Linked DNA regions of Natranaerobius thermophilus JW/NM-WN-LF. The protein of the gene in region 1 binds, or shares a complex with, the protein of each later gene. Links are inferred from orthologs where the notes say so. Each region holds a gene or a part of one and is shown on either strand. Other genes may lie near its edges.

What was found. The genes of interacting proteins can lie anywhere in the genome.
Region 2: the proteins of NTHER_RS11095 (region 1) and gcvH are in contact, whole or in part, in a crystal structure (PDB 3A7A), measured with the Escherichia coli proteins. The link is inferred for Natranaerobius thermophilus JW/NM-WN-LF from one-to-one orthologs.

Annotation. Positions count from the first base shown.
Region 1 is NC_010718.1:2,311,225-2,316,488, forward strand. The notes cover bases 1,476-4,373. They hold NTHER_RS11095 (lipoate--protein ligase), read right to left. Parts: upstream 3,471-4,373; coding sequence 2,481-3,470; downstream 1,476-2,480. Other genes in these bases: NTHER_RS15335 (N-acetylmuramoyl-L-alanine amidase), read left to right, coding at 1,476-2,270; ltrA (group II intron reverse transcriptase/maturase), read right to left, coding at 4,062-4,373. In the rest of the region: NTHER_RS15330 (methyl-accepting chemotaxis protein), read right to left, coding at 1-340; more of NTHER_RS15335, read left to right, coding at 975-1,475; more of ltrA, read right to left, coding at 4,374-5,264. UniProt on the Escherichia coli protein: Catalyzes both the ATP-dependent activation of exogenously supplied lipoate to lipoyl-AMP and the transfer of the activated lipoyl onto the lipoyl domains of lipoate-dependent enzymes.
Region 2 is NC_010718.1:2,968,996-2,971,675, reverse strand. It holds gcvH (glycine cleavage system protein GcvH), read left to right. Parts: upstream 1-979; coding sequence 980-1,381; downstream 1,382-2,680. Other genes in the region: gcvPA (aminomethyl-transferring glycine dehydrogenase subunit GcvPA), read left to right, coding at 1,384-2,680; gcvT (glycine cleavage system aminomethyltransferase GcvT), read left to right, coding at 1-977. UniProt on the Escherichia coli protein: The glycine cleavage system catalyzes the degradation of glycine. The H protein shuttles the methylamine group of glycine from the P protein to the T protein.

The DNA.
Region 1 (5,264 bases):
GAACTTCATCAACTCCTAGCGTTGCCCTTAACTCCTCCATCCCATCCTGGGATAAATAATCTGGATGTTCTTCAATTAATGTTGCTGCAGCCCAGGTGTCATCCAAAAACTGATCTTCCATAATATCCATTAACATTACATTGTTTTGACTGGCAGATGTTAAACCATCAACCACTGATTCCATCTCACTCTCTGCATTGTTAGTCATCAAATCAATTACAAGATCTTCAACATTATTGGATAATGTATACCCCATTACCACAACTGCTAAGACTGTGATAATAATTAAGGGTATTAACATCCTCCACTGCAAACTAAGACCACTGAATAAGTTTCTCATAATTACTCCCCCCCATTTGTGTTTAAATTTTTGCTGATTAAGTATTCCAATAAAATAAAAGCTGCTCCAAAGAAGAGCAGCACAAACCCCTTTCCTTGGCAGCCCGACTGTCTTTATAATAATCGTAAAGACTCGTGGCTTTGCGCCCCCACCTCGCGATAGGTTTGCCTTTATCAAGATTCTATTCTATTAAATAGTCATAAAATAAACTATTTTAGTTAATATTTTAAATTCTAGTTAATTATTATCTTTCCTCTGAGACCTGAGCACTAATTGTCTAATTTTTTCTATTTTTGTCTATTTTTATCGAATTTATGGATGAAAAACTTATAGCTGCCATTATCTTGGTTTTTATAGTAATTACAGGTGATTAGCCATTTGCTCCCGCAAAAGCTAAGAAATGTATTATAATATTTTATAGCCACGTGTTTACATAAAATGTTGTACCAATTTTTCACTGTAATATCACACCCGGGGCCACTTTTTAAGGTTCATAGCTTTAAAACCCCTATGCTCTACCAAACATGGATAGCTCCCCAGTCCCCTGGCGAAAGTTCATTTAATTTCTAACGGACCTTCCAGAGTAAGACCTAATAATTTCAGAAATCAAAATGAGAAAGGAGATTTGTTAAAAATGAATAAAGTTAAGCTAGGCCTTTCTATGTTAGTCTTTCTCACTGTTTTAACTATGGTAAGCGGTGTGTTAGCAGGACAGGAAGTTAAGGTGTTTGTCGATAACGAGGAAATAAACTTTCCAGATCAAAACCCGTACATAGACCAAAACAACAGAACTCAAGTTCCAGTCAGATTTGTCAGTCAAGCTCTAGGAGGATATGTTGAGTGGCATAGTGATAGCCAAGAAATTGAGATAAAATTGGGGGACGATCGATTAATCTTAGAAGTAGGTATCCAAAATTACAGTTTAAATGGACAGGCACTGGATATGGATACAGCTCCATTAATAACCAATCAAGGCCGGACTATGGTTCCACTGAGGTTTGTTAGTGAGGGACTTGGGGCACAAGTTAATTGGGTAGAAGAAGAGAATTCTGTTTATATTTCACAGAGGGAAAATAATCACCAAATTGAAGATCTAGAACAGGCTGAGGTAACCGCTACTACATTAAATGTAAGAACTGGCCCAGGACTAAACCACGCACCAATCCATCAAGTTCATGCTAATGAAACTTATCCAGTATTAGAAGAAGTTTCGTATGAGTACGATAATACTCATCATGAATGGATGAAAATCAATTTACCAGAACACAATGAAGTAGGATGGGTAAGTAGAGACTTTGTAAGATTGGCTGATGATAATGATGGAGTAACCGAGGACACGAACAAGCAAGAGGGACATGAAGGATCACCCTTACAAGGTTTTAAAATAGTTATTGACCCGGGACATGGCGGAACTGACCCTGGAGCAGTTGGGCCTACTGGGCTAACAGAAAAGGAAGTTGCTTTAGATGTATCCCTGAGGGCAAGAGATCTACTTGAGGACTTAGGTGCTGAAACATACCTTACTAGGTATTCTGATATTGATGTAACACTATATGACAGAATCAATTTGGCTAATCAAATTAACGCCGATATTTTCATAAGTGTTCATGCTAATGCAGCATTAAATAGATCTGCCCAAGGAACTGAAACTTATTACTCTTCACAAAGAAGTCTTTACGACTATAACTTGGCAAATAGCCTACAAACAGCTTTAGTAAACAAACTTGGTACAATAGATAGAGGTACTCTGGATAGAAGTTTCTATGTGCTCAGGCACGGAAATATGCCTTCGGCTTTAGTAGAGCTGGCTTTCGTTTCTAATTACTGGGAGGAATCTCTATTAAAAGACAATTATTTTAGACAAAACGCAGCCCAGGCCATTACCGATGGTGTTTATAATTATTTTAAAAGCATCTCTCAAAGTTACTAGCCTACCTCACTTAACACTTAACAGGAAATGGCATAAAATCAACCCTTCATATAGAAGCTGATTAGTTAATAAATTGATGAAATAACAAAACATATTATAAGCGAGGCAAGCTAATTTAGTCTGCCTCGCTTTAGTTTATCGTACTAATTTAGTTAATTTGCACTTTTTTACTTGACCCGATTTACTTAACCAAAAATATTAGCAAACATATTATGTTGTAATAAATTCTGCAAACTCCTCGGGATCAATCCCTTGAAAATAATCTTCCAAGTCAATCTCTTTCTCTTGTAAAGCCTTTTTTAGGCTTTCTTGTTCATAAGTTTGATTACATAAGAAGTTTTCCAGTTCTTCAAGCTCTCTTCTGGTGAAAAAATCACCGTAAATTTTACAGTCTTTAATTTTACCTTTGCGAACATTTAATTTTACATTGATCAAACCACAGGAGAATTTATCAACTTTACTAATTTCAAAAGCCGGGGACTTACCCCAATTCCATTCCCATTTACTAAATTTATTTTCTGCAGCGTCTTCAATTTTCTTAAGCTCTTCTTGACTTAAGACATATTCCTCAACACCTAAAGTATTAGAAATATATTCTAGAAGATAGTTTTTCAACTCATAAATTGACATATCTTGATCCATATAATCTTTAATGTTTGCCACTCTACTTTTAACTGATTTTACCCCTTTTGACTTAATCTTAAGGTCATTTGCCTTTAGAGCTTTGGTTAAATTGGACATTTCGGAGTTAAATAATAAGGTCCCATGGCTTAATATCCTTCCATTGGCATAATACTGGGCGTTTCCTGAAATTTTCTTGCCGTCTACCAGAATATCATTTCGCCCGGAAAGTTCAGCTTTTACCCCTAGTTCATTAAGGGCCTCTATTATCGGTCTCGTAAATTTCTCAAAATTATTAACATCTTCCTTGTCCGCTTTTTGAACAAAAGAAAAATTCAAATTACCTTCATCATGGTAAACTGCCCCGCCGCCAGAAATTCTTCTAGCCACTATGATATCGTGCTCATCAACAAACTCTTTATTAATTTCTTCAATAGTGTTCTGATACTTACCTACGATAATAGATGGTTTGTGAATGTAAAAAAACAAATAGCTGTCTTCCGGTGCTTCATTTATTAAATATTCCTCAAGAGCAAAGTTGTAATACGGTATGTTCCAGTCCGTTTGTATGTATCTCATTTTTCATCCCTCCAGATCTATGCAAGTTTATTATTACTATTATAATAACATTAATTAGTTCAATGTGTTAACGCTTATCAATCACAAGTTATCTCGGTAAATGAATAGCTTAACAAGTCCACTCATTCTCTTCCATTAAAAAGTTCTGTTTTCATCTAAAGAATACTCAATTGCTTGATCAGATTCCGCGTAAGTCAAACAAAAAAAGCCGAGAATGTGAAAATGCTTCAATTGATAATATTACACTATCATCAACTAAATACAACAGCGCCTATCCAAAATAAAAAGTGCTGTACTCCCTACATATATAAATCATAAGAAGTACAGCCCTTAACCTATCTTTGTTCATCTTTAATTAATATACTTTAATAGTTGTCTTCTACCTACCACTCTTTCCATACCTTTCCTGCCAGATCAGAATGAGGTTTTAAAGTCTGTTTACCTGGTTTATTTTTTATGCAATAGCAAAATCAACTAACCGTTAGCTTTTTTAACTCATTAATACTTAATCGAGTAGGAGGTAGATAATTATTTTATCTACCGACCTCTCACACCACCGAGCAAACCGTTCGGTACACGGCGGTTCCTAGTTTACGCTTTAACTTGTCGATAATATTCCGAAAAGAATAGGAAACCAAATCCTTTGATTACATCATTTCCAAGGGATTTGGATAAGACGGGGCTATTGGAAATTCTCCAGTAGCCCTTTCTTGTGTTTGCATATTCCCATGCTTTGTATTTATTGGCTCCAAAGAACTTGAGCATTTTAAATTTTGTTCTCACTTTCTTCCATTGTTTCCAGTAAATCATGCGAATACGCCTTCTCATCCAACTGTCAGTATTTATTAACAGATTCTTCATATCAGCTGGTTTAAAGTAGTTAACCCAACCCATAATGTATCGGCTAAGTTTCTTTGCTCTGGCTTCGTTGCTTATTCCATAACTTCTAGATGTGAGTTCTTTTATTCTCGTTCTCATCTTTGTAACTGATTTAAGATGAACTCTTAATCTGGCTTTTCCTTTATGTCTGTAAAAGCCAAACCCAAGAAATCTTACCTTTCCTACATAGGCAACTACAGTTTTATCTTTATTTACTTTGAGAAATAGTTTATTTTCGATGAAGGGTAGTATGTTCTTCAAGGTGCGTCCGGCACTTCTTCTGCTTTTACAAAAGATTAGCAGGTCGTCCGCATAGCGGACGAATTCGTGCCCCCTTTTCTCAAGTTCTTTATCCAATTCGTGGAGCATTATGTTACTGAGGATAGGGCTAAGAGGCCCGCCCTGGGGCACGCCAACTTCTGTATCCTTATAGGTGTGTTTGATCATTACTCCTGCTCTTAGATATTTGTTGATAAGAGATATTACTCGACCGTCTTTTATTGTCTTAGATAGCACTTCTATCAATTTGCTCTGGTTTACTGTGTCAAAGTATTTCTCCAAGTCCATATCTACTACATATTTGTATCCTTCATTTATGTTTTGTTGACTTTTCTTAATTGCATCATGAGTACTGCGTCCAGGGCGAAAACCATAGCTGTTATCTGAGAATTGCTCCTCATATATTGGAGATAGTACTTGGGCTATTGCTTGTTGGATTACCCTGTCTACCACTGTAGGTATGCCTAATTTTCTTTTCTTCCCATCTTCTTTAGGTATCTCTACCCTTCTGACGGGATTAGGGCGGTATTTACCGTCCAGGACTCTTTGCCTGAGGTGGTCCCCGTTTTCTTTGAGATATTGTAGAAGTTCATCTACTCCCATCCCATCAATCCCGTGAGAGCCTTTGTTGGATTT
Region 2 (2,680 bases), 660 kb from region 1 along the record:
CAACTAGAAAAGAGGCCGGTCTATTTGATGTTTCCCACATGGGAGAAATAATAGTAGAAGGCCCAAAGGCTTTAGAGTATCTTCAAAAAATGGTCCCTAATGATGTGGCCAGATTAAAACCGGGTAAGATACTTTACACACCAATGTGCTATGAAAACGGTGGAACTGTAGATGACTTTTTAATTTATAAAATGGATGAAAATAAATTCCTTCTTATTGTTAATGCAGCTAACACGGACAAGGATTTTGAATGGCTTCAGGAAAATAATACTGAAGGTGTTGAATTGAAAAATCTTTCTGATGAATATGGTCAGATAGCGATTCAAGGTCCCAAGGCCGAAAAAATATTACAACGCTTGACGGATACTCCTCTTAAAGAGATTAAATTTTTTAATTTCAAGGAAGATGTGGATTTAGATGGTGTGAAAGCTTTAATTTCCCGCACTGGTTATACTGGGGAAAATGGTTTTGAAATTTATATCAAGGCAGAAGAAACAGCCAAACTTTGGGAAAAGATTGAAGATGCCGGTGAAAATGATGGATTAAAGCCAATTGGTCTTGGAGCTAGGGATGTACTTAGATTTGAAGTTTGTTTGCCATTATACGGTAATGAATTGTCACCTGAAATTACCCCCCTAGAAGCCAGACTGAATCCTTTTGTTAAGTTGAATAAAACAGAAGACTTTTTAGGCAAAGATGTGTTAGTGAACCAAAAAGAACAAGGTCTAGAAAGGGTTCTTGTAGGATTTGAGATGATCGATAGGGGAATTCCAAGAACCAATTATATCTTGATGAAAGACGGACAGGAGATTGGCTTTGTTAGTTCGGGATCACAATCACCAACTCTTGATAAAGCCCTAGGGCTTGGCTTCATTAAGCCTGAGCATGACCAAGAAGGTAATGAAATTGAAGTGAAGATAAGAAAGAAAACTGCAAAAGCAAAAATTGTAAAAACACCTTTTTATAGGAGGGGATAAAAATGGTTAATGTACCAGAAGAATTTTATTATTCAAAGGATCATGAGTGGATTAAAAAACTTGAAGATGGGAAAGTTTGTGTCGGAGTAACTGACTATGCTCAAGATCAATTGGGAGATATTGTCTTTGTAGAACTTCCTGAAGAAGAGGATGAATATGAACAGGAAGAAACATTTACGGTAATCGAATCTGTAAAAGCCGTAGCAGATACTTATGCTCCGGTATCTGGAACAATTGATGAAATAAATGAAGACTTAGAAGATAGTCCTGAATTAATTAATCAGGATCCTTATGGAGATGGTTGGATAGCTGTCTTTCAACTTTCTGATGAGTCTGAGTTAGAAGAGTTATTGTCCGCTGAAGAATATCAAAATTATTTACAAGAAATTGAAGAGGAGGAATAGTTTTGAATAATAACTATTTACCTCATACTGACAATGAGCGAAGGGAAATGTTAGAGGCTATTGGGGTAGACTCGGTCCGTGAGCTTTTTAAAGATATTCCCAAGGATGTCCTACTGGACCGAGATCTGGACTTACCACCTTCATTATCTGAGCCAGAGTTGATTAAACACATGCAGGACCTGGCCGATAAAAATGAAGACTTAACAGAATACACTCCTTTTTTAGGGGCTGGAGTGTATGATCATTATATTCCCAGTGCCATAGGACACATTTTGAAAAGAAGTGAATTTTATACGGCATACACACCATATCAAGCTGAAGCTAGCCAGGGTACCCTGCAGACAATATTTGAATATCAAACTATGATTTCTGAACTTACCGGTATGGAAGTCGCCAATGCTTCCATGTACGATGGTGCAACTTCTGTGGCTGAAGCAGCATTAATGAGCTTAAAAGCTGCAAAAGGCAATACTGTCCTGGTTTCAGAAACCGTTAACCCTAGTTATCGACAAGTATTAAGAACTTATGTAGAAAATCAGGGGTTTGAAGTAAAAACAATTCCCCAGGATGGTGGCGTAACAAATAAAACAGAAATTGAAAATGCCCTATCGAAAGATGTTGCCTGCTATATTGCTCAGACACCTAATTTCTTTGGAAATTTAGAGCAATTGGAAGGAATCAAAGATAAGTTAAAAGAGCATAAAGCCATGTTTGTAGTTTGTGCTGATCCTATCTCCTTAGGGCTTATCAAGCCCCCTGCAGAACACGGTGCTGATATTGTAGTAGGTGATGGCCAAAGTCTTGGAAACCCCATGAACATGGGAGGACCTTTACTAGGATTCTTTGCCAGCACGAAAAAATTAATTCGCAAAATGCCTGGTAGGATAATTGGTGAAACTACTGACACAGAAGGTAATAGGGGGTTTGTGTTAAACTTACAAACTAGAGAACAGCATATCAGAAGAGAAAAAGCTACATCTAACATTTGCTCCAACCAAGCCCTGAATGCTCTGGCAGCGTGTGTTTACTTAACATTAATGGGCCCCCAGGGTTTAAAACAAGTAGCTAACTTGTCCCTACAAAAAGCTAATTATGCCAAAGAGAAAATAACAGAATTAGATGGTTATGAATTGGCCTTTGACCGACCCTTTTTCAAAGAATTCGTAATTAAAACACCCAAACCTGTTAGTGAGATAAATGAGCAACTTCTTGACAGGAAGATAGTAGGAGGTCTTGACCTGGGACGCTTTTATTCTGGTTTAGAAAATCACATGTTGATCTGTGTGACTGAGAAAAGAA